DNA from 3 places in the Lottiidibacillus patelloidae genome. Region 3 is predicted to be linked to each of the others. Evidence: a T-box and tRNA genes for the amino acid it is inferred to sense, from the RefSeq annotation. Region 3 holds a T-box; the other regions hold tRNA genes.

Region 1 (9,650 bases), on a different contig from region 3:
TACGATGCCGGATCATTTTTATTTATTTTCCAAATGTAAGGTCTACCTTTTGTATCAATATACGCTAGTCGCCACTTATATTTATCCCACACCCAAAAACTTTTACCATAATCGTCCTCGCCCGTAATAAAAGGAACATATTTATGTTTTTCACTTACATCAAATACTTCTAGAATTTGGTTTGCATTTGCTTTCGGAAACGTTTTATTAATTTCCTCGATTAACATCTCTTCTGTAAGGAAAGAAGATGGTTGTGAAAAATAAGAAAAGTAAACGATTGTAGCTAATAATACTAAAATAAATCCACATGAAATATATATGTATTTCTTTTTATTTACCATGTCCTCCCTCCTTTAAGATAGAATTATTAGAACGAAAATAATATTGCTTACCCGCAGAGGAGATTAAAATACCTTTACCGTCATTCTCTATATAAATCGTACTCTCCATGCCACTTCCCCATTTTTCCTGATAATTAATGAGTAGATAAGGGAAGCGCTCTTCTTTTTTGTTTGAATCCATATTATTCCTGTATGTTTCGTTATACCATTCAATATTCATTATCATCTCTCGACTTAATTGATCGAGTTCACTAATTAAGGCCTCTTTGTTTAGTGACACCTCACTTTTTCCTGAAGGATGACTAGTAACTACAGAAGCATTTGTAATATCTGCAAGATAAGTTGTCGGCCTGTCTGCAGGATAAATCGTTGCGTGAATAGGTGAAGACACCAATGTAGCAGCTAAAAATATAAAATTGGCCCAAAATCCTAACCAAGCAAACAGACGATACGTTTGCCACTTTCCCTCTTTCCCTTTTAAGACTGCATATAAAATCCAAACTCCTAAAGGTAAAATGGATATTTGAAAAACTGTATCAAATGCAGACCAATTTATCGAAAAAGAAAACATGCCAACGATGATGACTAATGCAACTTTCCAAACTTTTGGTTTACCTGCTAAATTGTTATAAATTCGAAATGCTATCAATGCTACCGATAGCCAAGCTAATACGAAAAATACAAAGCCTACAATATTGAAACTAACATTCCACAATAAAACCAATCCCCTTTTCTAGGCACTCCTAAGAAGCAATTATTATAATAATTTGTTGCTTTCTTTCCTTCCTTTTCCATACTAACTTTTATTTTAACATTAATTTATGGAATATTATGTATTTTTATAATTTATTAGTTTACTTCGGTTTGTACACTTGGAAAAACATAAAACCCCCACACTGTTATTAAGTGTGAGGGTTGTTGGTCATTATTCTACAGTAACTGATTTTGCTAAGTTACGTGGTTTATCTACGTCACAGTCACGGTGAAGTGCTGCGTAGTATGAAATTAGTTGTAATGGAAGTACTGATACTAATGGTGAAAGAATTTCGTGTACTGCTGGTACAACGAATGCATCACTTTCATCATTTAATCCATCCATACTAATAATACATGGGTTTGCACCACGTGCTACTACTTCTTTCACGTTACCACGAATGCTTAAGTTAACATGTTTTTGCGTAGCTAGGGCAATGACTGGTGTTCCCTTTTCAATTAACGCAATTGTCCCGTGTTTCAATTCTCCTCCAGCAAATCCTTCTGCTTGGATATAAGAGATTTCTTTTAACTTTAATGCACCTTCTAAACCTACATAGAAGTCAATTCCACGTCCGATAAAGAATGCATTTCTAGTTGTCGCTAAGAAGTCTTTTGCAATTTGCTCAAGTTCTTCTTTACGATCACAAAGTGTTTCCATTGCATTAGCAACAATACTTAATTCTTTAATTAGATCAAAGTCTAACGCAATACCTTTTGCTTTTGCAGCTTCACCTGCAAGAATTGCAAGAACAGCCATTTGAGCTGTATAAGCTTTTGTTGAAGCTACTGCAATTTCAGGTCCTGCATACGTGTGAAGTGTATAATCTGCTTCACGAGAAAGCGTTGAACCAGGTACGTTTGTAATTGTTAATGCTTTATGACCTAACTCTTTAATATTTACTAATACGCCACGGCTATCTGCTGTTTCACCTGATTGTGAAATGAAGATAAACAATGGTTTTTCTGAAAGAAGAGGCATGTTATACATGAACTCACTTGCGATATGTGTTTCAACTGGAATGTTAGCTAAGTTTTCAATTAATTGTTTACCAACTAACCCAGCATGGTAACTAGTTCCACAAGCGATAATGTATACGCGATCTGTATTAAGCATTGCCTGTCGAATATCATTATCTAAAACAATGTTATGGTTTTCATCTTGGTATTTTTGTACGATGTTACGAATAACGAAAGGCTGTTCATCGATTTCTTTTAACATGTAGTGTGCGTATGTTCCTTTTTCAATGTCACTTGCATCGATTTCAGCTGTGAATGGTTTACGTTCTACATTTTCGCCGTCTAAGTTCTTTAACTCAACTGCATTTTTAGAAACGATTACAATCTCTTTATCCATTAACTCAATAAATTGGTCAGTTACTTTTAACATTGCCATCGCGTCACTTGCTACAACGTTAAAGTTTTTCCCAAGACCTACTAATAATGGACTTTTATTTTTCGCAACGAAAATGACTTCACTATCTTCTTTGTCTAATAATGCAATTGCATAAGAACCATGTAATTCAGATAGTGTTTTACGGAATGCTTCTTCAACATTTAGTCCTTCGTTTACAAATGCCGTAATAAGTTGAACGATAACTTCTGTATCTGTTTCACTCTTTAACGTAACACCTTGTAAATATTGCTTCTTAAGTTGCTCATAGTTTTCAATTACTCCGTTATGAACAATTGTAAAGCGTTCTGTTTCATCTTGATGTGGGTGAGCGTTTAGTTTACTTGGTTCACCGTGTGTTGCCCAACGAGTGTGACCAATTCCAATTGTCGCTTCTACATCTTCATTTACATTTTCACGTAAAGTAGCAATACGGCCTTTTTCTTTAAACACCGTAACTCCGTTGTCATTTAATACAGCAATACCTGCTGAGTCATAACCTCGATATTCAAGCTTTTCTAATCCTTGTAATAAGATCTCTTTTGCATCATTTGTTCCGATATATCCTACGATTCCGCACATTTTATTTTTCCTCCCATAGTAAGCGAGGGGCAAGGAAACTTTTGGGGCTTCTTGCCCCTCTTCTTTCGTTGTTTTCATAGTTCCATCTTTTCTAATCCTTTTGTACATTAAGTCACCTTAATGTTTTTGGGAAAGAAATGTCGATTGTGATGGTCAATCGGGAGGCATCCGCCGATACTCGATAAACCTCCTCCTCGTCAACTGCCATACTTTCGTCCGAGGCAGTTCAGGCGCTTTGTGTTACATTTAGGTTTTTTTACTTTCCTCCTTTTTCATTTAAAATGCAATATTAAAATCATACCACATTTACATAAAACGTCAATACTACAAAAATATGCACAAAGCCACTAAAAGGTGACCTTATGCATAGTCTATTCTTAAATATAATTTTTAGTAATTACTCTTTAAATCCAAGTTCAGCTTCTACAACAGTGACAATTTCATTTACATATTGGCTGCAAAGCTCTTCTGTTTCAGCTTCAACCATTACTCTAACTAAAGGCTCTGTTCCAGAAGGACGAACGAGGACACGTCCGTTGCCATTTAATTTTGCTTCAACTGCTTCAATTGCTGCTTTACAAGCTGCGTTTTCAACAACACCATGCTTATCTGTTACTTTTACATTTTTTAATAATTGTGGGAATTTTTCCATTTCAGAAGCTAACTCTGAAAGTGTTTTATTTGTAGCTTTCATGATGTTAACAATCTGTAAACCACTTAGTAAACCGTCTCCTGTAGTAATGTAATCTAAGAAAATAATGTGACCTGATTGTTCGCCACCAAGGTTATATCCACTTTTTTTCATTTCTTCCATAACATAACGGTCTCCAACTGCAGTTTGAGCTGAAGCTATGTCATTTGCTTCAAGAGCTTTATAAAAGCCGAAGTTGCTCATTACTGTTGATACTACAGTTGAATTATTCAGTCTGCCAAGTTTGTTCATGTATTTTGCGCAAATGAAGATAATTTGGTCTCCGTCGACGATATCTCCATTTTCATCAATTGCGATTAGTCTATCGCCGTCTCCATCAAAAGCTAACCCTATATCAGCACCTTTTTCTTTAACAAAGGCTGCTAGTGCCTCTGGATGAGTTGAACCAACACCTTCATTGATGTTTAAGCCGTTCGGAGAACTACCCATTGTCGAAATGTCAGCTTCTAAATCTGCAAATAAATGTGGAGCTAAAGATGACGTCGCACCGTGAGCACAATCTAATGCAATATGAAGACCTGCAAAATCTTCATCAATTGTTTGTTTTAAATATTGAATATACTTTTGGCCACCTTCAAAGTAATCATTTACTTGACCTAATTCGGCACCTATTGGTCGTGGTAAAGTATCTTCCTTTTCTAGTAGTTCTTCAATCTCTTGTTCTTGTTCATCTGATAGTTTAAAGCCATCAGAACCAAAGAACTTTATTCCGTTGTCAGCTACAGGGTTGTGTGATGCTGAAATCATTACACCTGCTTGAGCATCTAACACTTTTGTTAAATATGCTACTCCTGGAGTAGAAATAACCCCTAAACGCATTACTTCAGCACCAGTAGATAATAGTCCTGCTACTAGAGCACCTTCAAGCATATGACCTGATACTCTAGTATCTCTACCGATAAGGACTTTCGGCTTTTCAGTTTCTTTCGTTAATACATATCCACCAAAACGTCCTAATTTAAATGCTAGTTCAGGTGTTAATTCTTTATTTGCAATACCTCTTACTCCATCAGTACCAAAATATTTACCCATTGTATGTCTCTCCTTTAACTCGTAACAGCTACTCTGTAATCTTAACCTTCGCTTTGAATGTATGTGCTTCCCACTTTACATATTGTGGTCCATTAAATTCTATATTTACAATATGCTCACCGGTTACTAATTGACTTAAATCAACAAATATATCAAAGTCTGCTATTGTCACATCTTCTAAAATGGATTGTGCGCCTAATAAATTCACATCTAAAACCCCATCACTTGGCGTAATAAATGAAGCTTTTAATCCTTGGGATAGTCCCTTGACTTTAATACTTACATCTTCAAATGTTTTCTCTTCTTGTTTCGCAACTTGAACTTTCACTTTTATTTTTTCTGGTTTGACGATGGAAATCTTATCTGGAACCGGAACATCAAAAGTAAAAACTGTATCCTCATTTATCGTCCGTAAATTTAGCATCTTACCATCGATATACTCATAACGGTCAATATCTTCCTTTTGACCATAAATGATAACTGTATTTGGTTCAACCGTAATAGATACAAGGCTTAAGCCTTTTGGCAAGGAGTTAATTTCTTTCACGCGAATTGGTACACTTTTATATGGACTTGTTATCGGCACTCTCACATCAATTACTGCCGGATATACATCTAGATTTTTTAGCTCATTACCTTGCGAATCATAAATGAACAACGGCACACTAGTATCTATACTCTCTTTAGCAAATGCAATGTTAATATAACCCTTTATTAGAGCTATTTTATTCACTTGGCTTTTTGCTCCTGTAACTGTAATACTGTTTGGATATACAATCGGCGTTTCGTATGCATAACCGAGCGGTAGTTTACTTTCATTAATTACTTGAACTTCCACAGGTGCTAATTTCGAAACCTTTTCTTCAATTGTTATTGTTACATGTTCAGGGTCCGTTTTTACGGTTAACTGACCAGGGATGTTTCTGTGCATCACAGGCACTTGATGTGTTCCTTCTTTATAACCATTTAAATCGACATATGCTTCATAATTTGTTGCTAATTTTGCTTTCGTAATGAGGCTTTCTGAGCCTTCTAGATAGATACTTATTTTTTCAGGTAAACCAGTAACGACGTATTTCTCCTCATCATAATAAGATACAAGATCAACTTCCTCAAAAGCTTTTGGATCTTTAGAAGAGGAAAATAACGTTAAGAAAGGGTTTGTACTTGGCTTACTTTGAGGAGAATCAAGTGTGATTCCTAAAAAAAGTAGAACTGCAAGCATAAATGAAATAATTCTAACAAACCAACGACTTCTTAATAATTGATCCAACATTATTTCTTCCTCCATTTCCATCGAGTTGAGGAAGTATTTTCAGTTTCTAACATTAATTCTTTTGTTAATATAGGACGCAGTTTCTCTTCTGTTAATCCTCTTACTAACTCGCCGTTTTTAGCCACAGATATCTGTCCTGTTTCTTCAGATACTATAATAGTGATGCTATCTGTTACTTCACTAATCCCAAGTGCTGCTCGGTGACGAGTACCTAATTCTTTTGAAATAAACGGGCTTTCAGAAAGTGGTAAATAACAAGCAGCAGCTTCAATTTTGTTTTGTTTCAAAATTACAGCACCATCGTGTAATGGTGTATTTGGAATAAATATATTAATAAGTAATTCTTCTGTTAAGCTTGCGTTTAATGGAATTCCCGTTTCAATGTATTCATTCAATCCTGTTTCTCGTTCAATGGATATTAAAGCACCAATTCTTCGTTTTGCCATATAATTAGCTGCCTTAATAATCGCTTCGAGTGATTTAACATTCTCCTCTTCCTCATTGACTGAGGTTCGTGAGAAGAAACTTCCTCTTCCTAATTGCTCAAGTGCTCTTCGTAATTCCGGTTGGAAAATGATAATTATTGCTAGTAAACCATATGTAATTGCTAAATCCATTAGCCATTTTAATGTCATTAGACCGAATAAATTACTTACGAACCAGACAAATAATATTACGATTATCCCTTTCAATAATTGGACTGCTTTTGTCCCGCGAATAATCATAATAAGTTTATATATTACAAAAGTTACGAGTAAAATGTCTATAGCCTTAGTTAAAAATTCTAAAATAGTTACTCCTCCACTCGCCATATTACTTCCTCCATGTTAAACACAGAATCCTTTTTCATTATATCATAATTTTGCCAAAACTAAATTGCATATAATGTTTAACTTTTTAACGTAGTGGGAATATATGTTAAAATAATATTAGGAGGGAGTGCTAGGATGACTGATAAATTTATCTTATTACAAAAAATTGAGAAAACTAGAGAAAAGATGATATCTATTGCTGAGAAGCACCCGTACAGTTCAAGCAAGGTAGTACAACTTAGTAGAGACTTGGATGAACTATTAAATAAGTATAACAATTTAGTAAATTAGATATAAAAAACATCAGCAACCTTAACATTGGTTTGCTGATGTTTGTACTTTTACAACAATTTCTCTCCAAAAAGTGATGCAATTAAACCTACTGCAGCTTCGGCAGTTTTATTTTTCTCATCTAAAATTGGATTTACTTCTACGAACTCAGCAGAAGTAATGAGTCCTGAGTCAGAGAGCATTTCCATCGCTAAGTGACTTTCTCGGTAACTTAACCCACCCATGACAGGTGTTCCTACACCAGGACAATCTTCTGGATCGAGTCCATCTAAATCTAAACTTAAATGTACTCCTTCTGTTTTTTTAGAAAGGTAATCTAACGTTTCTTTAATTACAGTAGACATACCTAGCTTGTCTACCTCATGCATTGTATAAACTTTAATACCTTTTTCTTTAATTAATTCACGTTCTCCTTTATCTAAGGAGCGTGCTCCAATAATTACGATATTTTCCGGTTTAATCTTCGGAGCATAGCCACCGATATTAACTAAATCTTCATGACCTAAACCTAAACTAACTGCAAGTGGCATTCCATGGATATTACCTGATGGAGAAGTGTCCGCCGTATTTAAATCTCCATGCGCATCATACCAAATAACACCTAAGTTATCATAATGTTTTGCTGCACCAGCAAGAGTCCCAATTGCAATACTATGGTCTCCACCTAAAACTAATGGAAATGATCCTTCAGAAATAACTTCTGAAACTTTATTATTTAAGTTATCGTTTGTAACGATTACTTCATTTAAGTTTTTTAAGTTTGTTTCTTTTTTTATTTGCCCATGATCTCTACTTATTTCAATGTCCCCTGTATCAATGACTTCTAAATCTAATGATTTTAAACGTTTTTCCAATCCTGCATAACGGATCGCACTTGGGCCCATATCTACACCACGCCTATTTTGACCTAAGTCCATCGGCACTCCAATAATTGAAATTTTCTTCATATGTATTACCTCCTATATATGCTCACTCTATATTATAACTCTATTTTCATCTTAAAAACACTTACTGTATATATTCAATGTAATAATTTCATATCTTTTCAACAAAAAAACCTTAAATCAAATAATGATTTAAGGTTTGTAATTTATTATGTATGGTGGAGCCTAGCGGGATCGAACCGCTGACCTCCTGCGTGCAAGGCAGGCGCTCTCCCAGCTGAGCTAAGGCCCCATTCTTGTTTGGAGCGGAAGACGAGGTTCGAACTCGCGACCCCCACCTTGGCAAGGTGGTGTTCTACCACTGAACTACTTCCGCAATAAAGTGAGCCATGAAGGACTCGAACCTTCGACCCTCTGATTAAAAGTCAGATGCTCTACCAACTGAGCTAATGGCTCTAAATAATGGCTGGGCTAGCAGGATTCGAACCTACGCATGACGGAATCAAAATCCGTTGCCTTACCGCTTGGCGATAGCCCAATAATAAATGGTGGAGGGGGGCAGATTCGAACTGCCGAACCCGTAGGGAGCGGATTTACAGTCCGCCGCGTTTAGCCACTTCGCTACCCCTCCATGGACAGAAAAAAATAATCATTTATTCATTTATGAATAGAAGATTATCGTTAGCTTACAAAAATATAAATAAAAAATGCCGGCAAGAGGACTTGAACCCCCGACCTACTGATTACAAGTCAGTTGCTCTACCAACTGAGCTACACCGGCATAATAATGGTGGAGGATGACGGGATCGAACCGCCGACCCCCTGCTTGTAAGGCAGGTGCTCTCCCAGCTGAGCTAATCCTCCACTATAAATGGTGACCCGTACGGGATTCGAACCCGTGTTACCGCCGTGAAAGGGCGGTGTCTTAACCGCTTGACCAACGGGCCAATAAATATTTAACACTTCTCCTGGAGCTTCCAACCGGGCTCGAACCGGTGACCTCTTCCTTACCATGGAAGTGCTCTACCTACTGAGCTATGGAAGCATGGCTCCACAGGCAGGACTCGAACCTGCGACCGATCGGTTAACAGCCGATAGCTCTACCACTGAGCTACTGTGGAACAATACTAAACCTGGCAACGTCCTACTCTTGCAGGGGGACAGCCCCCAACTACCATCGGCGCTGAAGAGCTTAACTTCCGTGTTCGGTATGGGAACGGGTGTGACCTCTTCGCCATCATTACCAGATAATATCCTTCAAGACAAGAAATATATTATCATCTCTTTACTTGATTGACAAGTGTTTTTTTCAGGAACATCGTTCCTTCAAAACTAGATAACGACAATCACATACATTTTAATAGTCCAGCTGCGGCTCCTAGTTTCTCGAGGTCGCTTCACTCCCTCAGTCGAAGTCTTTTGGACTTCTCATTCATGAGTTCCAGCGCTTGTCGAAACTATACAGTCGCCTCGCTTTTTATATTTTGGTTAAGTCCTCGATCGATTAGTATCTGTCAGCTTCACGTGTTACCACGCTTCCACACCAGACCTATCAACCTCATCATCTCTAAGGG
Region 2 (9,650 bases), on a different contig from region 3:
GCCCTTCCATGACCTCACCATTATAGGAAAATCTCGAGCCATGACACGGGCAATCCCACGACCGTTCACCATGATTCCAATTGACTTCGCAACCTAAATGCGTACAAGTCGTATCGACAATATGAACGTTGCCTTCCTTGTCTTTGTACGCACCTTTGCGATGGCCATCAATTAAGACAGCGGCGCCTTCATCATTTTCGAGCTCATGCACTTCTTTAACGGGGACTTCTAGTTTCCCTTTTATTAAATGTTTAACGACATCTACATTTTCTTTAAAAAAGTGCTTTAAGCTAGGGTCAGCGTAAAACCTAGATGGACTATAGACATCTTGATATGGATTGTCTTTTTCCATGATGAGATCTGTTAATAGCCTCGCTGCAGCAGTCCCGTTTGTCATACCCCACTTTCTGTAGCCAGTCGCTATAAGTATATTCGGCTTAGAAGGTGTGATGGCACCAACATACGGTAACTTATCAATTGTTATTAAGTCTTGTGCTGACCAACGATAGACGACTTCCTCACTTGCCAACGTCTGCTGAGCAAAGGTCTTTAACGCATTGTAATGCTCAAGTGTGTCTTTTCCTTGGCCAGACTTATGGCTATCACCACCGACGAGAACCATTTTTTCCCCATTTATCGTAACAGAACGAAGCGAGCGAGTTGGCTGATCAACACTTAAATACATGCCACCTGGATATTCATCCTTCGTTTTCACCGCTAAAATATACGAACGTTCCGCGTACATTCTCGTTGAATATAACCCCGTTCCTTCGTAAAAGGGAAAATGGGAGCTTGAAACGATATGTTTCGCTGTGATGCTGTAGCCATCCCTCGTTAATACAGAAACATCTTCACCATTTTCTTCAATATTTACCGCAACCGTCTTTTCAAATAATAGACAGCCCTCTTCCTTCATGAGCTGGATGAGGTGCGCGAGATATTTCAGTGGGTGAAATTGCGCTTGTCCCTTCATAGAGAGTCCTTTTGTGATTTTTATATTAAACGGAATTTGATCAACTAGCTGTCCATCAATGTGCAGTTTTTGATACGCTTCGTATTCTTTTTCTAGTTTGCTAGCGTATTCCTCCGTCGTCGCATATAAAAATGCATCTTCTGTTTCGAATTCACAATCAATGTTTTGCTCTTGCACTGTATCCTTGATGAACTGTAGCGCTTCCATATTCGCTTCATAATATAGCCTTGCTTTGTTAACGCCAAAATGAGTAATGTACTCATCATAAATTAAGTCGTGCTGCGCCGTTATTTTAGCAGTCGTATGCCCTGTCGTTCCGTTCAACAGTTGATCCGCTTCAATTAAAGCGACCTTTTTGCCTTCTTTCATTAAAAGATACGCTGTCGTAATGCCGGTAATCCCACCACCGACAATAACGACATCCGCATGAATATTTTCCTGTAGCTGATTGAACGTCGGAATATCCGTGCCTTCGATCCAGTAGGATATTGGGGATTTAGGTAGTTGTTCTGCTTGTGCATTTTCTTCTTTCATTTGTGCCCTCCATTAAAAACAAAGATGCTTTAGTTTTTGTAGAAATGGAGGGAAACATTCATACTTATTTAAGTTTACGTAAACTCATCACATATTCATCTTCGACTGGCCACCATCAACATTCCAGCTTGCACCTACGACCCATGAGGCTTTATCAGAAGCTAGAAATGTCACAACATTTGCTACTTCTTCCACTGTTCCAAAGCGTCCAGCTGGTATTTCATCTTTTACAAATTGCTTAATCTGATCAGGGTTTTCGTTTAGACGTCTTTGCCAATTACCTGTTGGGTGTAGGATTGAGCCAGGCGCGACACTATTTACGCGAATGCCATCATTAATGACTTCATCGGCAAAGGATTTTGTGAAGCTAATTAATGCTGCCTTGGCATTGTTATACGTTACTTTCCCACCACTTTCACGGCCGAAAATCGAGGTGATATTAATAATGACTCCTTGTTGCTGTTTCTTCATTTCAGTGGCAGCTAGTTTACTTAAGTGGACCGCAGAATAATAATTTAACTCCATTGCCCGCTCGAAATCTTCCATTTCTGTTTTCATCACAGTACTACCGTTACTTCCACCGGCATTGTTAATAAGAATATCTATTCCACCATGTTCTTCGAGGAACGTTGAAACTAACGCTGTCCGCTCTGATTCGCTTGTGACATCACACTGATAGGTATAAATGGAAGGGTAGTTTGCCTTCGCTTCCTCTAAAGCTTCTCCTCCTCTAGCGGCAATGCCAACAATTGCCCCTTCTGCAAGAAATGCTTTTGCTATTCCTTCTCCAATTCCCTTTGATCCTCCAGTAACTAATACCTTCTTTCCAGTTAAGCCAAGATCCAAGTTGCTCATCCTTTCTAATATTTCCTAGGTTTTATGTATGCTAGTTAAATTTACGACACTTTTTTCTATTAAATTCTAAAAATACGACATACCAACTTTGCAAATCTCTCATCATCTATTTCTTCATTTTTCATCACACCGTTTTCCCAACTTCTAAAATAGGTATTCGTGAGGACTGTTCTTCCTCTTTCTGTGAAGTATGAAACCAATGGATGTTTATTAAAGGGAGACTGTTCATGCTCAAAAATAATATCTTTTATTTTATTTAATTCATCCATACTTTCGATTGGCGTATCTACATTAAATGCATAGCCAACTTTCCAGTCCGTGTATTTATCTTTTATCTTCATCTCAAACAGATATCTGCCTGCTTGCCTATCTAACCCCTTTATTTTAAACTCGCCATTCATTGACTTCACTGTTTCTCCACTTAGCGGCACTGGCTTTAAAGGTAAATTCCCGCCAAAGCCAGAATCAATGATATAAGACTTATTCTGATGACTAAGTAGAATTGTGACATGTGTATCCCCTATTGGTTGAAACTGTTCATTTTCTTTGTCATAAACATTTCCGCTTAACAAGTTTACATGAAACCCGTTCTCTCTTAAAAAGAGATATAATAAAGGATTTATTTCGTAGCAAAGACCTCCTTCATTATTTACTAAGACCTTATTCACTAAGTATTCATTTGAGATTTCAATTTCCCTATTATCAATCACTACCAAATTCTCAAAAGGTATCGTTTGTGAAGTTTTCACTAATATGTAAGCGAGCTTTTCAAAAGTAATTTCTTCGTTTTCAGAAATTCCAATTCTTTTTCGGAATAATGAATTGATGTTCAAGTGCAACACTCCTTCTTAATAAAGACGATGTTGGTTTTGCGTTAGCCACCTGTATATCATTTTATTCCACACAAAACGCTCATTTGCCTCTTTTTGCTAAGTAAAAAACTACTTATAATGCTGCTTTCCAACATTAATAAGTAGTTTCAATTTTACAGTACTGTGCTATTTATCTTCTCTTAATAAATAATCATTTCCATCTTGGTCATAGAAAGCGAACATTGTGCCATATGGCATTCTCATCATATCACCGACCTTTACATCGTTTTGCTTCATTTTCTCATATGCTGACTCAATATCCGTTGTACTAAAAAGTATGGATGGATGTGACACTTTAGAAGGTTGTTGTTGCTGCATCGCCACTTTCGAATAAAGAATTAACGTCGTACCATTACTATCACTTGGTCCGACCTCAATCCAGGAAAAGTCAGGTCCCATTGGCTGTTCCAGCTTTATTTCAAACCCGACTTTATTTAACCAAAAGTCCTTTGCTTGTTCTTGGTCCTCGACATAGATAGATACTTTTGCAATTTTATTTATCATCTAATCACTCCTTAGGTTACATATTAAAATTATACTATTACGCAATTGATTTTGCATTTTTGTCTATGTTATGTAAGCACATCTCCTTCGTATACATCTTTCATCATCGCTACGTGTCTATTATATACCTTCGACTATTATTAATCTGAGACAATTATGTCATCTCTTACTAAGGAAGGAAATTGACATAGATTCATATCTATCATAAGCTTCAATTAATAGTTTAAAGGAAATTTATAGAATGAAAGGATGAACCAAATGAATATAGAATCAAATATTTCAATGAAAGAAGAAGCAATCGCTTTTTTGAAACTCGTCGTAGCTGGGAACATTCGTGATGCATTCAAGCGGTACACAAGCGCTGATTTATGTCATCACAACCCTTATTTCCATGGTGATGCAGAATCACTCATCGTTGCAATGGAGGAAAATCATGTAGATGCCCCTAACAAGATTTTTGAAGTTAAGCTTGCGTTGCAAGAAGGTGATAGAGTTGTTGTATATTCGCATGTGAAGCAAAATGCCGATGATATCGGAGCAGCTATTGTCCATATCTTCCGCTTTGAAAATGACGAAATCGTTGAAATGTGGGATGTCGGCCAACAAATCCCCGAAAATTCTCCGAATGAGAATGGGATGTTTTGATTAACTTCAACAAATGTGTAAAACAAAAAAACACTCACAAAGTGAGTGTTTTTGTATTAGTTTGATACCGGTGGCCGGGGTCGAACCGGCACTCCAGAGGAACACGATTTTGAGTCGTGCGCGTCTGCCAATTCCGCCACACCGGCATATTACTATAGTTATTACTATATCGGACAAGATATAACTTAACATCTTAATAGAGCTATGTCAACTAGAGTTTTCCTACCTCAATAGCTCCACTCAATTCGAAGATTTAATTATAGCAACACTACTCCGTTATACTTGCTTTCTGGAATGACCTTCTTGCTTTTCTTTCACTCATTAAAAACATCAAGATTCCAATAATAATGACTCCACCACCAATGACCTGTGTCCACAATACCATTTCTCCTAATATATAATACGCTAATATCGAAGCACCAATTGGCTCAAAAAGTATACTCATCGAAATTGTAGAAGTACTTAACCACTTCAACGACCAATTAAATAGCGTATGCCCTAGTAACGTCGGCACAATAGCAAGCAATACAAAATAAAGCCAATCAGACTGTGGATATGGATAAAGTTCATATTGAAGTGTAACCACATATAAAAATAACGTGAACGTACAAATACCATAGACAACAAATGTATACGTAATAAGTGATAACCTTTTACGGACTGTCTGCCCAAATAATAAATATGCTGTAACCATCGCACAAGCGAGTAACGCTAAAAAGTCTCCATATAAAGCCATACCACTTATAGCAAAATCGCCCCAACTAACAATAATACTTCCACTTATTCCTAGAGCTCCACTTAGTATTGCTTGAAGCTTAAGCTTTTCTTTGAAGAAAAGGTATGTTCCTACGAAAGCAAAGATCGGCTGTAATGTAACTAATACCGTTGAACTTGCAACAGATGTGTAATTCAATGATTCAAACCATAAAATGAAATGAAATGCTAAAAATACACCAGAGACTGCTGAAAATAGCCAATCTCGTTTTGTTATAAGTTTAAGTTCATGACGATATTTTATTAAAAATAAAGGCAGCATAATTACTACGGAAAAAAATAAACGATAAAAAGCAATGACAGGAGCAGGTGCAGAAGAAAGCTTTACTAAAATTGCTGAACTTGATACAGCAATTACACCAATTGCTAACATGAAATAAGGGTTTATTTTTGGTTGGTTCATCATATTTAACCTCGCGCATTTTTTATATTCTAGTTGTAAGTATATATGAAATTTGTAAAAACGAAAGAATTAAAGTCTATTAATATATGTAGGTATCTTTTATTTAGCTCGAAATAGCTAGTAACCCTTTCTATAACAAGAAAAACGACACACAATAAGTTATGTCGTTAGATCACTTAACTATGGACTTGAATTTAGCATGATAGCGAAAAAGTATTATCCACTTACTTTTTCACTAAGACACCATTTCCATCAAAAATTAATTCATTTGCTGGAACTGGCTTTAAAAATAAATATCCTTGCCCAAGTTCACACAATTCACCTTTTAAGAAACTTAAATCATCTTCTGTTTCTATTCCTTCTGCAACTGTGCTTATATTTAAGTCATTCCCTAATTTAATTATATTTTTTATAATAGAACGCTTTTTCTCTGATCTCATCATATCTATTACAAATGAACGATCAATCTTAAGTTCATCGATAGGTAGATTTACTAAGACACTTAGGCTTGAATAACCTGTGCCAAAATCATCTAAAGATATTTTGACTCCGAGCTCTTTTAGTTCGTGAAATACTTCTATCGTTTCATCTGGTGAAATAAGTAAACTCTCAGTTATCTCAAGTATTAAATATTGTGGCGGGAGTTTCGTTTTCAAAAGGGCATCTTTTACGGTTTGCACAAAGTTTATATGCTTAAACTGAATCACTGATACATTTACAGAAACAGTAATTGGATGACCTTCATCAAACCATTTTTTGGCTTGTTGGCATGCTTCTTCTAGCACCCACTTACCAATTTGAATTATTGTCCCATTATTTTCAGCAATAGGAATGAATTCCATTGGTGAAATAAATCCTTCTGATTTATCATTCCATCTAAGTAAAGCTTCAACTCCAACTATATTTTGCTTCATTAGATTTACCTTTGCTTGATAGTACATTTCCAACTCATTGTTAGCTAGCACTTTTTGGAGCCTATCTTCCAATAATAAGGTTCGATTACTTGCATTACGTAATGTAAAGTTATAGTATACATATGCTCCTGCGTTCGTTTTCTTTGAAGAGACACAGGCTAAACTAGCTGCTGTTATTAAGTATTCTGGTTTTAGCTCTTCCACTTCATTTGAACATACTATTCCGATTTTAGGTGTAAGATAAACCTCACGGCCATTTAACAATGTTACAGGATTAGATAAGCATGTAATAATATCATTAACGATACTTTCTGTTTTTTCTCTATTTGTATTCCTAAGCAAAATAATAAACTCTTGGCTAATATAACGATAAAGATAACTTTGTATACCAAGAAGATCAATTAATCGTTTACCTACTTCTTTTAACAGTTGATCTCCTGAATTATGACCTAATGTATCATTAATTTCCTTTAATCGTCCTACATCTAAAAATAATAAAGAAAATCCTTCATTACCTTCTTTTGCATTCAGACAGGTTTCATGTAAATCTTCCTCTAACTTAAATCGGTTTTTCAAGCCACTAATTGAGTCATGATATGCCATGTACTCTAGCTTTACTTCAGCTTCCTTTTTGGAAGTAATATCTATAACAGACCCACATACCATAAATGGTTTTCCACTTTTATTAATAATTGGTATTGCGTAACTTTCAATCCATCTAGTCTCACCATTATTAAGTCTTATTCGAAATTCAATCTTACTGTTTTCCCCATTCAAATACTTTGTTTCATGCGCTTTTACTCTATCCTTATCTTCTTTTACTACATTTTCAAACCAAAAATCTGGATTTTCTTCAAAGTCTTTTTGATCAGCTCCATAAAGTCGAGCAATACCTTCTGCTACAAAAACTCTTTCTGGATTAAAAAGACGGACCCAAAACATTGCATTTGGGCTTTTTCGAAATGCTTCAAGGATGTTCACTCTTCGTTGCACTATATCAACTAAATAACAAAAAAGGACGGAAATAGTAAAGAAAAATACAGCAAAAAATACCGTATTAATTAGAGAGGTATCTGAGAAAATTAATATACTAAATAAGACATGTGACCCTGTGACCATTCCTGAAATAATAATCCCTGATTTAAAGCCTCTAATATAAGCAACAACGAGTATCGATAAAATATTTGCCATCCATATTGCTTCAACACGATTCTCAAAAATAAAACCATCTATTATTATAGAAGCTAAGATAAAAAGTGCAGAGAGTGGATAGGCAATGGCTTTTAGTTTTAATTTTTCTAAAACCATTGTGCACACCCTTTCTAGGAGAATATATTTTTATATTCTATCACATATTGTAAAAAAAAGGGGAAATTTGAATCGCTTTACAAATATAATAAACACGAAAAAACCAACATACATAATGTATGTTGGTTGGTCATTTAAGTATGGTGCCGAGGGCCGGACTTGAACCGGCACGGTAGTCACCTACCGCAGGATTTTAAGTCCTGTGTGTCTGCCAATTCCACCACCCCGGCAAATATATTTGGCAGTATTAAAATTTTGGAGGCGGCAACCGGATTTGAACCGGTGATAAAGGTTTTGCAGACCTCTGCCTTACCACTTGGCTATGCCGCCATCTTGGAGCGGAAGACGAGGTTCGAACTCGCGACCCCCACCTTGGCAAGGTGGTGTTCTACCACTGAACTACTTCCGCGTATGGCTGGGCTAGCAGGATTCGAACCTACGCATGACGGAATCAAAATCCGTTGCCTTACCGCTTGGCGATAGCCCAAAATTTTAAAAATTAAAGGGCGAGTGATGGGAATCGAACCCACGAATGTCGGAACCACAATCCGATGCGTTAACCACTTCGCCACACCCGCCATTGTATTATTAATTATTTAATTTAAATTATGGCAGGGGCAGTAGGAATCGAACCCACACTGAAGGTTTTGGAGACCTTAGTTCTACCTTTAAACTATGCCCCTTTAATAACTAATTATTAAAAGTGGTGGAGGGGGGCAGATTCGAACTGCCGAACCCGTAGGGAGCGGATTTACAGTCCGCCGCGTTTAGCCACTTCGCTACCCCTCCGTTAAGAAAGACAATTAATATTATATATTCATTCTTTAATAATGTCAACAATAACTTTATTAAAGATGCCGGCAAGAGGACTTGAACCCCCGACCTACTGATTACAAGTCAGTTGCTCTACCAACTGAGCTACACCGGCATATGAATAAATGGTGGCTCGGGACGGAATCGAACCGCCGACACGAGGATTTTCAGTCCTCTGCTCTACCGACTGAGCTACCGAGCCATAACAATATATGCATTATGCTAATAAACAGTGATTGCAATCTAAAAATGGCGGTCCCGACCGGGATCGAACCGGCGATCTCCTGCGTGACAGGCAGGCATGTTAACCGCTACACCACGGGACCATTTGGTTGCGGGGGCAGGATTTGAACCTACGACCTTCGGGTTATGAGCCCGACGAGCTACCGAACTGCTCCACCCCGCGATAATATTAAGTTAAAATGGTGGAGGATGACGGGATCGAACCGCCGACCCCCTGCTTGTAAGGCAGGTGCTCTCCCAGCTGAGCTAATCCTCCAATATATATATGGTGACCCGTACGGGATTCGAACCCGTGTTACCGCCGTGAAAGGGCGGTGTCTTAACCGCTTGACCAACGGGCCACAAAAAACCTTGTGGCGGAGAGCGAGGGATTCGAACCCTCGAGACAGCGTTAGCCGCCTACACGATTTCCAATCGTGCTCCTTCGACCACTCGGACAGCTCTCCAAATGGCTCCACAGGCAGGACTCGAACCTGCGACCGATCGGTTAACAGCCGATAGCTCTACCACTGAGCTACTGTGGATTAATTTAATGCCTGGCAACGTCCTACTCTCACAGGGGGACAGCCCCCAACTACCATCGGCGCTGAAGAGCTTAACTTCCGTGTTCGGTATGGGAACGGGTGTGGCCTCTTCGCCATCATTACCAGACATATTTTAAAGACAAGATGAATTATACCATGATAGTTTACACTTAGACAATGGTATTTTCTTGTAATAAAAAGGAACATCGTTCCTTCAAAACTAGATAACGACAATCACATACATTTAAAAATTTGGTTAAGTCCTCGATCGATTAGTATCTGTCAGCT
Region 3 (9,650 bases):
GAAGTCAACCTGCATTTCTTTGAAAATACCGTCTTCTATTCCAATTTCTAGAAGTTGCTCTAGTAAGTATTTCTCTTTCATTAAATATGTTGTCATTACTTCACGAACTAGCATCGTATCAATTGTCATTTCGCGATGAACAAAGCGAGACAAATAATCATGATTTTCTTGATATTTTAATAATCTAAATACCGCATCTTTTAAACAAGTTGCCGCATCAGTATCTTCATTATTTAAAGCATCGCTAAGTTCTTTCAAGTAGCCTTCATAAAAACTTGCTAGTAAATGTTCTAGTAACCCTTTTTTTCCACCGAAATAATAGGATACTAAAGCAATGTTAACTTCAGCAGTTTTCGCAATCTCCCTGACAGATGTTCCGTCATACCCTTTCACATTAAATAAGGATATTGCAGCCTCAATAACTTTTTGTTTTGTCTTTAATCCCTTCATTGTCGAACCACCTCAAATAACATTACATTATGTATAATTCTATAGAAATTTGTAAAATCCTTTTTCATATGATTTTTTTCATTCTTTTGATATTATAGATGAAATAAACTTTTACTTGGAGGTTATTAAATGTTTCAGACAGAAAAATACGAAGGCAGTAGAACTGATCAATATAAATTAGTTATTAAGCAGTTGCATGCATTATTAGATGGAGAAACGAACCGAATCGCAAACTTAGCAAATGCTTCGGCATTGCTAAATCAATTTTTAGATGATGTGAACTGGGTAGGTTTTTATGTGCTCGAAGGTCAACAACTAGTGCTCGGACCTTTCCAAGGTCTTCCGGCTTGTGTGCGTATTCCAATTGGTAAAGGTGTATGTGGTACTTCTGCACAAGAAGAAAGAACAATCTTAGTGGAAGATGTACACCAATTTCCAGGTCACATTGCTTGTGATGCAGCTACAAGGTCTGAAATTGTAATACCAATTATTAAGGATGGAAAACTACTAGGTGTTTTAGATATCGATAGCCCTTCTTTAAACCGCTTTGATGAAGTAGATCAACATTACCTAGAAGCATTTGTAAATGAATTAATTACTCACTTATAAAACTTGCCATCATGGCAAGTTTTTTTGTAGAACTCTGCAGAATAAAAAGGTATAATTTACTAGTGGTATACAGTTAGAAAATTAAAAATACTTTTTTTGTGGGAGGGACCCGAATGAATCACTTTTTTAGCAAAGAGGGGGGACTATCTTTTGAAGTATTTGGGATAGCTCATATCATCACAATCGCTACTTTAGTTTTTACAGCAATGATGATTTACTTTTTCCGGGTTAAATTACGTGGAGTTGTTTTAAATAAGGTCTTTCGTTTTGGTTTAGCAATCACTTTAATCCTTGTTCAGTTCTCCTTCTATTTTTGGCAGTTCTACCATAATCAAATTTCGTTACAAACTAGCCTTCCACTAAATTTATGTGCAATCTCCATTTTTTTAGCTGCCTATATGTTATGGACAAAAAGTTACGCTCTCTTCGAAGTCCTTTACTTTTGGGCTTTAGCAGGGGCACTTCAAGCATACTTAACTCCCGAACTTTTCTACGGATACGACCATTTTAGATATTATCAATTTTTTATAGGGCACGGTCTTATTATCATCGCACCGTTATTCATGTGCTTTATCCACCAATATCGACCTACTTTTCGTTCGTTAATAAAAGCATTTGTTACTATTAATCTCTACGCATTATTTGTTTATTTCATTGATGTTTTAGTTGAGGCTAACTATTTATTACTTCGTCATAAGCCAAAAACTGATTCTCTTCTCGATTTCTTTGGTCCTTGGCCATACTATATATTAGTGTTAGAAGTTGCAGCTATTATTTTATTTACTTTATTATATGTACCATTTTTATTTAGCAAAAATCAATCGAAAATAGAGCTAGAAAATGAACTAAACTTATAAAAATAAAAGCAAAAGTCCGACTTGTTCAGAATAGTATTCTGGACAAGTCGGATTATTCGTGAAGCTCTTGTTGTATTCCCCTTTACTTATATTTGCTTTAACGCCTGCTCAATATCTTCCCATATATCATCAGAAGATTCTAATCCTAAAGATAACCTTAATAATGTATCTTTAATTCCCATCTTTTCACGAGTTTCTGCTGGAACTACCGAGTGGGTCATCGTTGCCGGATGTTGCACTAACGTTTCAGCATCTCCTAAACTAACTGCAATTTTAATTAAAGAGAGACTGTTCATAAATTTTTGCGCAGTTGCTTTATTACCTTTAATTTCAAAGCTTATTAATCCACCAGGTTTTTTCATTTGTTTGCTAGCAATTTCATAATCAGCAAAATCTTTATCTCCCGGATAATAAATGCGCTCCACTTTTGGATGAGCCTTTAGTTTATCAGCAAGGATACTTGCATTATGACAATGACGATCCATCCTTACTGGTAACGTTTTTAAACCTCTAATTAATAACCAGGCATCAAATGGCGATATGACACCACCGATATCTTTTTGTGTTGTCATTGCCATATTTCCTAGAAAATCTTCTTTCCCAACTACTATGCCCGCAATTACGTCCCCGTGACCACAAATATATTTTGTTGCACTATGGATAACAACATCACAACCAATTTGCAGAGGATTTTGCAAGTAAGGAGAACAAAATGTATTATCCACTACTACTGTTATATTCTTTTCTTTTGCTATTTTTACAACCATCTCAAGATCAATGCACGTCATTGTTGGATTTATCGGAGTTTCAACATATATTACAGTCGTTTCAGGGCGTATTGCCTTTCGTATACTGTCTTCCGTTTTCATAGCAATAAAATCATGTTCAATTGCATACTTTTCTTTCATTATTTGTAGTAAACCAAAAGTACAGCCGTAAATCCCTTCTGAGCAAAGAATGTGATCGCCTGTTTTTGTCAGTGATATCAAGGTTGCAGATACAGCTGCCATTCCAGATCCGAATGCTAAAGCTGCTTCGCCGCCTTCGATTGCTGCCATTCTCTCTTCTAAAACTTTGACAGTTGGATTACCTAGTCGCGAATAAATATAACCAGAATCTTCACCTGCAAAACGTTTTTCTCCTTGCTCGGCATTTGCAAAAGTAAATGTTGAAGTTTGGTATATCGGTGGTGTTAAGCTATCAAAATGTTTTCCTGAATCGTACCCTGCATGAATAATTTCAGTATCGAGATGTTTTTTCTTTTTCATCAAAAGTCTCTCCATTCTCCAAATTATATCTATGTCTGTATATATCTTCTATATTATGTTAATACTGTTAGTTTTGAAAGCGCTTTCTCAAAAATGTATAGAAAGATTTTTTCTTGACTATTTCTTATATTCATCATATAATTGCCATTGTGTAAAATAAGTACAGCAGTAATAATGGCATTTGTCCGTATTTTATCCCTCATTTCTTTATTGAACTGATGGTGCATCTTGTAACTTCTTGCTGTCGAGGCGAGGGTGCATGAAGGTAAAATACACAGAAGTCCTCTATTACAGCCTGCTAGTTTTTATTTTATGCAATAAAAATAAAAACAGAGGAGGAGTCAATTATGGCTCGATATACTGGTCCATCTTGGAAATTATCTCGTCGTCTTGGTATTTCACTAAGCGGTACGGGGAAAGAATTAGAAAAACGTCCTTACGTTCCTGGTCAACACGGCCCAACACAACGTAAAAAAATCTCTGAATATGGTTTACAATTACGTGAAAAGCAAAAGCTTCGTCACATGTACGGTGTAAACGAACGTCAATTCAAACGTATCTTCAACGATGCTGGGAAAATGCCTGGTATTCAAGGTGAAAACTTCATGATCCTTTTAGAAGCACGTTTAGATAACTTAGTTTACCGTTTAGGTTTAGCTCGTACACGTCGTCAAGCACGTCAATTAGTTAACCACGGTCACATCACTGTTGATGGAAGCCGCGTAGATATCGCTTCTTACCGCGTATCTGTTGGACAAACAATTGGTGTACGTGAAAAATCACGTAACTTAGATATTATTAAAGAAGCTATCGAAGTTAACAATTTCGTTCCTGAATACTTAACTTTCGATGCTGACAAATTAGAGGGTACTTTCAACCGCTTACCTGAGCGTTCTGAATTATCTTCTGAAATCAGCGAACAACTTATCGTTGAATTCTACTCTCGTTAATAAGAGTAAAACCTTCTTGGTTCATCCAAGAAGGTTTTTTTGTTATTTAATAATATTACTCACTCTACCTACTTGTCCATCTTGTAGACGCACCTTTATCCCATGAGGGTGATAAGAAGAATTCGTTAATAAATCTTTCACAATTCCTCGTGTTAATGTCCCGCTTCGTTGATCTTTTTTTAAGACAACATCTACTTCGCTTCCTGCTAATACATTATTTCTATATCTTCCATCTGTCATAAGTTAAGTCTTCCTTCCTTTGTAATTACCTTTATTATGATAGACTATTATTACCAAAATACAAATTAAAGTAAAGGTTGGAAATTATGTTAAAGCAAACAAAAACAACTGTCATGCATTCATATCCTGGTATGGTAGCACTTGTCACCGCACAGTGGAATGGTACAAAGAACATTATGGCTGCAGGATGGCATACGTATATTTCGTACGAACCCCCGATCTATGGTGTTGCAATTGGTGAGGAACGATTTACCCACCATTTAATAAAAGAGTCAAAGGAATTTGCTATTCAATTTGTTTCCGCCGACCATGCCAACGCTATTTTAAAAGCAGGTACTGAGACAGGTGCTAATGGAGATAAATTTCAAAAATTAGGCATTTCTTTCATCAGTGGTGTGACGATAAAATGCCCTATTTTAACAGACGCCTATGTCGCATATGAATGTAAATTAATTGACGTTAATACTTATGGTGATCACGACTTTTTCGTAGGTGAAATAACAGGCTTTCATCGTGATGATGAAAAGTTTACCGAAGAAGGGTTACCAAACTTTGAAAAGTTAAATATTCCTCTATACTTAGGTAGATCTAAGTTTCTCGTTGCAGATAATAATACCAAACAAATTTCTCATAAACACTCGTAAATAGTGGTTGCCTGAAAAGTACCAAAAATAAGAGCAGGTAGCGACATATAGTTTTAATCCAATGAAATCCTCGACACTCCTGCGGGAATAGCGAGCAAGGATGCTTGCGGTTCGCCCGCGGAAAGGGAGTTGATTTCAAGGATAAGATATTAAAATGTGAAAAAGGGCTGTTAGGAAGCCAGTATTACTGACTTTCTTAACAACCCTTTAAATTTAGTATTTAATTAAGAAGTATTTTTTCTTCCCTCGGCGAATAACGATAAATTCATCTTCAATACGGTCTTCTGCGTTAATGACTGTTTCCATTTCTTGTCTTCTTACACCATTAATGTAGACAGCACCATTTTTAATATCTTCACGTGCTTGTCGTTTTGAAGGTGAAATTTTACTATTTACTAATAAGTCAACAAGTGCGATATCATCCTTATTTTCCATTTGAAAAGAAGGAACATCTTTAAATCCTTGCTTAATTTCTTCACCTGTTAAATCAGCAATGTTTCCTGCAAATAATGCTTCTGTAATTTTAATTGCTTGCTGAAGTGCTTCTTCCCCATGAACTAATTTCGTTACTTCTTCAGCTAATGTTTTTTGCGCGCTTCTTTTTTCTGGAGCTACTTTCATTTCCTCTTCAAGTGCGACAATCTCTTCTTTACTTAGGAATGTGAAGTACTTTAAGAACTGAATGACATCTTGGTCATTCGTGTTAATCCAAAATTGGTAGAACTCGTAAGGAGACGTTTTCGCTGCATCGAGCCAAATCGTGCCACCTTCTGTTTTACCGAACTTTGTACCGTCACTTTTCGTAACGAGTGGGAACGTTAGTCCGAAAGCTTTTTCTTTTTGCTCCCCTTCATTTTGTTTACGAATTAACTCCATCCCAGCAGTAATATTACCCCACTGGTCACTTCCACCAATTTGCAATGTGCAATTTTCTTTTTCATTAAGTTTTAGGAAGTCGTAGGATTGTAAAATCATGTAGCTAAACTCAGTAAAGGAAATACCTGCGTCTAAACGAGAGCTTACTGATTCTTTTGCAAGCATGTAATTTAGCCCAAAACTTTTCCCAATGTCTCTTAAAAATGTAATCACATCTATATCCTTTATCCAGTCGTAATTGTTAACGACTGTTGCTGGATTTCCATTGGCATTAAAATCTAAGAAGCGAGAGAGCTGAGCTTTTAAGCTGTCACTCCATTGTTGCACTGTTTCCGATGTATTAAGTGTTCGTTCAGCTTTTTTCCCACTTGGATCGCCGATTAATCCTGTACCGCCTCCAACTAAGGCAATTGGACGATGTCCAGCCAATTGAAAACGACGTAAACATAAAATTGGTAGTAAACTACCAATGTGTAGACTATCTGCAGTAGGATCAAATCCACAGTATAACGTAACCATTCCATCTTCTAAATGTTTAATTAAACCTTCTTCATCAGTATTTTGATGAACTAGTCCTCTAAATTTTAAATCCTCTAAAATCGTCATTACTTTCTCCCCTTTTCTTTTTCCAAATAAAAAAACTCGTCTCTTCTTAATTAAAAGAAGGGACGAGTTTGCTCGCGGTACCACCCTAATTGAAGCTTTTTAAAAAAAAGCTCCCACTCTAACTTGATAACGGATATCTCCGTTCTTTGCTACTATTTCGTTCACAAAGAATAGCTCCAGGGTGTAATTCGCGTTTATCTATGTGCTAATTTCCAGCAACCATTAGCTCTCTGTATACAGTGAGATAAATCACTACTTAACCTTTCAATGCCAATAAAATTTTATTTGTTTAATATTTTTTATCATAGAATAGGATGTACTGTCAAATATATATTTTTAAAATAAATGAATTTGTTATCCTAATCGACCTAATATGCTATAATTGAGTTTGATCTTCAAAGGTCTTTAGGAGGTAAACCATGAAAGAAATAATAGCAAATATAACAACAAATATTAAGAAGTACTGGACGATAACTACCGATTTCCTAATTGAAAAGAAAATCGTTAAAATTTCTAGAATTTCTTATAATGTTCTTTGGAATTTATTTTTAATTTTTTCTGTAATGGGTATTTTAGGTTTTGTTTTTGCAGGTGGAGTCGGCGCTGGATACTTTGCTTCTTTAGTAAAGGACGAGCCTATCCGTAGCTATGAAAGTATGAAAAAAGATATATATAATTATGAAGAAACCTCTAATATTTATTTTGCGAATAATATTTATTTAGACAAATTAAGATCTGTAAAAGAACGTGAAGAAGTAACCATTGATAATGTCTCTAAACATGTAATAGAAGCTGTAATTGCTACAGAGGATGCTGAATTTTGGCGTCACAATGGTGTCGTTCCAAAAGCAATTATGCGTGCAATTTTCCAAGAAGCAACAAATGCAACAGTAAAAACTGGTGGTAGTACATTAACGCAGCAATTAATTAAAAATCAAATCTTAACAACTGAAGTTTCCTTCGATCGAAAAGCGAAAGAAATTGTCCTTGCGATGAGACTTGAGAGATTTTTTGATAAAGATGAAATTTTAGAAGCATACCTAAATGTTGTTGACTTTGGCAGAAACTCCTCTGGCCGACAAATTGCTGGAATACAAGCTGCAGCAAAAGGAATATTTGGTGTAGATGCAAAAGACTTAAGCTTACCACAAGCTGCTTTTATTGCAGGACTTCCGCAAAGTCCTTTTGGATATACTCCATTTACAGCTAATGGGACTGTAAAAGAAAGTATAGAACCTGCTTTAAATAGGATGAAGACTGTTTTAAGTAGAATGTTGGAAGCCGAGTCCATTACAAAAGAAGAATATGAAGCTGCTTTAGCATACGATATTAAAGCTAACTTCCTTCCTCCTCAGCCTGGATCAATTGAGCGTTATCCTTATTTAACGTTCGAAATTGAAAAGCGTGCAAAAGAAAAAGTTGCTATTTATTTAGCAAATAAAGATGGAATTGATGAAGAAACTCTTTTTAGTGATGCAACATTATTAGAAAGCTATCGTATTAAGGCAGATCGTGAAATGCGCCGATCTGGTTATAATATTTACACTACTATCGATAAAGGAATTTACGATGCGATGAATAAAGTAGTCGAAGATGATTCTTTATTCGGTAGTGATAAGCCACAAGCAAAATTTGTGGAGAATCCCGAAACGGGCGAAATGGAAGAAGTAATTGTGATGGAACCAGAAGATATTGGTGCTATCTTAATAAACAATAAAACTGGAGCGATTATTTCCTTTGTAGGTGGTCGTGATTACGCTCGTTCATCTTATAACAATGCAACGTTAAGTACTGTATCTGCAGGATCAACATTTAAGCCGATTCTTGCATATGCACCAGCAATGGAAGAAGGACATATCCAACCTGGTTCAATAATTTTGGACGCACCTTTGGAATTAAGTTATCCATCATTAAATTATAAGCCACTGAACTGGAATAAAAAGTTCCAAGGATTGGTATCTGTTCGTGAATCGTTAAATTACTCTTGGAACATCCCTGCAATTAAATCATTTTTAACTGTCGACCCTTGGGATGCTGGAGATTATTTAATAAAAATGGGAGTTCACGGCGAGAAGAATGAAAATGGATGGCAACATGGTGAAGGAACATTCCCTTCTATGGCAATAGGTACATTAGATGTAACTATGGAAGATGTTGTTAATGCCTATGCAACCTTTGGTAATAACGGTAAATTTACTGATGGCTATATTATTGAGAAAATTGTCTCGAAAGATGGCGAAGTTATATTTGAACATGAAATAGAAGAAGTAGAAGTATTCTCTCCTCAGACTGCTTATTTGTCAGTAGATTTACTAAGAAGTATTGTCACTGATGGTCTAAGTAGCAGAATCTTAAGATATTTAGACTTTACAAGTGACTGGGGTGCGAAGTCAGGTACGACTCAAAATAATGAAAATGCAGTGTTCGTTGGTTTAAACCCGAATGTTACGCTTGGAGTTAGACTTGGATACGAAAATCCAAAAAAACTTGATCGAGGAGAAGCTGCACGTTCACAAATTTTATGGTCATATTTAGCAAATGCAGCTTATAGCATTAATCCTGAATTGATGGATCCAGAAGATAACTTTAAAATGCCTGGTGGTATCGTAAGACGTTCTTATTGTGAAGCTTCCGGTTTGCTCCCTTCTTCACTTTGCCAAGAGTTAGGATTAGTAAAAACGGATATCTTTAATATTAATCACGTCCCTACTGAGACTGATAATTCATTTATTAAAGGTAATGTTGTTTATGCGAATGGTAAAGCATATTTACCTAATGAATTAACTCCGGCAGACATGATTGAAGAAACGATTTACTTTAATACGGAAAACTTCAATGAAGAAGAAATTCCATATATTCTTCCGAGAGATAGAAATTCAGGTGAGGTTTTAGAAAAGTGGAAAAAAGTTAAAATTTTATCTACTGAAATACTTGCTGATAATGGGAAAAATCCAAGTGCCATTGCTGCTTCTAAACAAGACGGTATGTTAACTTGGGCAATTCATTCTGAAAAAGATGTCATTGGATACCGTATATATCGAGCGAAAAACCACAGTGAAACATATGAAATTGTTGCTTCTGTATTAAATAATACTAAAGAGTTAAGTTTCACTTTAGCAGAAGGTGATTATTCTTATGTTGTGACAGCTG

The links. The T-box of region 3 lies ahead of tyrS (tyrosine--tRNA ligase). A T-box ahead of a tRNA ligase gene usually reads a tRNA of that ligase, here a tRNA-Tyr.
Region 1: it encodes a tRNA-Tyr, which carries the amino acid that the T-box ahead of tyrS (tyrosine--tRNA ligase) is inferred to sense. The anticodon was not compared.
Region 2: it encodes a tRNA-Tyr, which carries the amino acid that the T-box ahead of tyrS (tyrosine--tRNA ligase) is inferred to sense. The anticodon was not compared.

What each region holds. Positions count from the first base shown of each region.
Region 1 covers NZ_NPIA01000013.1:19,934-29,583, forward strand. Annotated here, with positions in the region: gene CIB95_RS15595 (hypothetical protein) at 1-341, opposite strand, end outside; gene CIB95_RS15600 (hypothetical protein) at 331-1,056, opposite strand; gene glmS (glutamine--fructose-6-phosphate transaminase (isomerizing)) at 1,267-3,069, opposite strand; gene glmM (phosphoglucosamine mutase) at 3,467-4,813, opposite strand; gene CIB95_RS15615 (CdaR family protein) at 4,842-6,089, opposite strand; gene cdaA (diadenylate cyclase CdaA) at 6,089-6,901, opposite strand; gene CIB95_RS15625 (aspartyl-phosphate phosphatase Spo0E family protein) at 7,037-7,192, shown strand; gene rocF (arginase) at 7,243-8,139, opposite strand; tRNA gene CIB95_RS15635 (tRNA-Ala) at 8,293-8,368, opposite strand; tRNA gene CIB95_RS15640 (tRNA-Gly) at 8,378-8,452, opposite strand; tRNA gene CIB95_RS15645 (tRNA-Lys) at 8,460-8,532, opposite strand; tRNA gene CIB95_RS15650 (tRNA-Gln) at 8,540-8,614, opposite strand; tRNA gene CIB95_RS15655 (tRNA-Tyr) at 8,623-8,707, opposite strand; tRNA gene CIB95_RS15660 (tRNA-Thr) at 8,785-8,857, opposite strand; tRNA gene CIB95_RS15665 (tRNA-Val) at 8,865-8,940, opposite strand; tRNA gene CIB95_RS15670 (tRNA-Glu) at 8,949-9,023, opposite strand; tRNA gene CIB95_RS15675 (tRNA-Thr) at 9,046-9,121, opposite strand; tRNA gene CIB95_RS15680 (tRNA-Asn) at 9,123-9,197, opposite strand; rRNA gene rrf (5S ribosomal RNA) at 9,208-9,324, opposite strand; partial or broken rRNA gene CIB95_RS15690 (23S ribosomal RNA) at 9,561-9,650, opposite strand, start outside.
Region 2 covers NZ_NPIA01000001.1:64-9,713, reverse strand. Annotated here, with positions in the region: gene CIB95_RS00125 (FAD-dependent oxidoreductase) at 1-1,507, opposite strand, end outside; gene CIB95_RS00120 (SDR family NAD(P)-dependent oxidoreductase) at 1,595-2,353, opposite strand; gene CIB95_RS00115 (arylamine N-acetyltransferase family protein) at 2,422-3,195, opposite strand; gene CIB95_RS00110 (VOC family protein) at 3,361-3,738, opposite strand; gene CIB95_RS00105 (nuclear transport factor 2 family protein) at 3,997-4,383, shown strand; tRNA gene CIB95_RS00100 (tRNA-Leu) at 4,449-4,529, opposite strand; gene CIB95_RS00095 (DMT family transporter) at 4,652-5,560, opposite strand; gene CIB95_RS00090 (bifunctional diguanylate cyclase/phosphodiesterase) at 5,785-7,782, opposite strand; tRNA gene CIB95_RS00085 (tRNA-Leu) at 7,924-8,012, opposite strand; tRNA gene CIB95_RS00080 (tRNA-Cys) at 8,039-8,112, opposite strand; tRNA gene CIB95_RS00075 (tRNA-Gly) at 8,117-8,191, opposite strand; tRNA gene CIB95_RS00070 (tRNA-Gln) at 8,195-8,269, opposite strand; tRNA gene CIB95_RS00065 (tRNA-His) at 8,288-8,360, opposite strand; tRNA gene CIB95_RS00060 (tRNA-Trp) at 8,392-8,465, opposite strand; tRNA gene CIB95_RS00055 (tRNA-Tyr) at 8,487-8,571, opposite strand; tRNA gene CIB95_RS00050 (tRNA-Thr) at 8,638-8,710, opposite strand; tRNA gene CIB95_RS00045 (tRNA-Phe) at 8,722-8,797, opposite strand; tRNA gene CIB95_RS00040 (tRNA-Asp) at 8,846-8,921, opposite strand; tRNA gene CIB95_RS00035 (tRNA-Met) at 8,925-9,001, opposite strand; tRNA gene CIB95_RS00030 (tRNA-Val) at 9,019-9,094, opposite strand; tRNA gene CIB95_RS00025 (tRNA-Glu) at 9,105-9,179, opposite strand; tRNA gene CIB95_RS00020 (tRNA-Ser) at 9,193-9,284, opposite strand; tRNA gene CIB95_RS00015 (tRNA-Asn) at 9,288-9,362, opposite strand; rRNA gene rrf (5S ribosomal RNA) at 9,373-9,489, opposite strand; partial or broken rRNA gene CIB95_RS00005 (23S ribosomal RNA) at 9,615-9,650, opposite strand, start outside.
Region 3 covers NZ_NPIA01000008.1:13,993-23,642, forward strand. Annotated here, with positions in the region: gene refZ (forespore capture DNA-binding protein RefZ) at 1-450, opposite strand, end outside; gene CIB95_RS13200 (GAF domain-containing protein) at 580-1,059, shown strand; gene CIB95_RS13205 (YwaF family protein) at 1,173-1,916, shown strand; gene megL (methionine gamma-lyase) at 2,003-3,184, opposite strand; gene rpsD (30S ribosomal protein S4) at 3,532-4,134, shown strand; gene CIB95_RS13220 (YwbE family protein) at 4,177-4,374, opposite strand; gene CIB95_RS13225 (flavin reductase family protein) at 4,461-5,018, shown strand; gene tyrS (tyrosine--tRNA ligase) at 5,232-6,500, opposite strand; T-box leader at 6,556-6,777, opposite strand; gene CIB95_RS16545 (transglycosylase domain-containing protein) at 6,920-9,650, shown strand, end outside.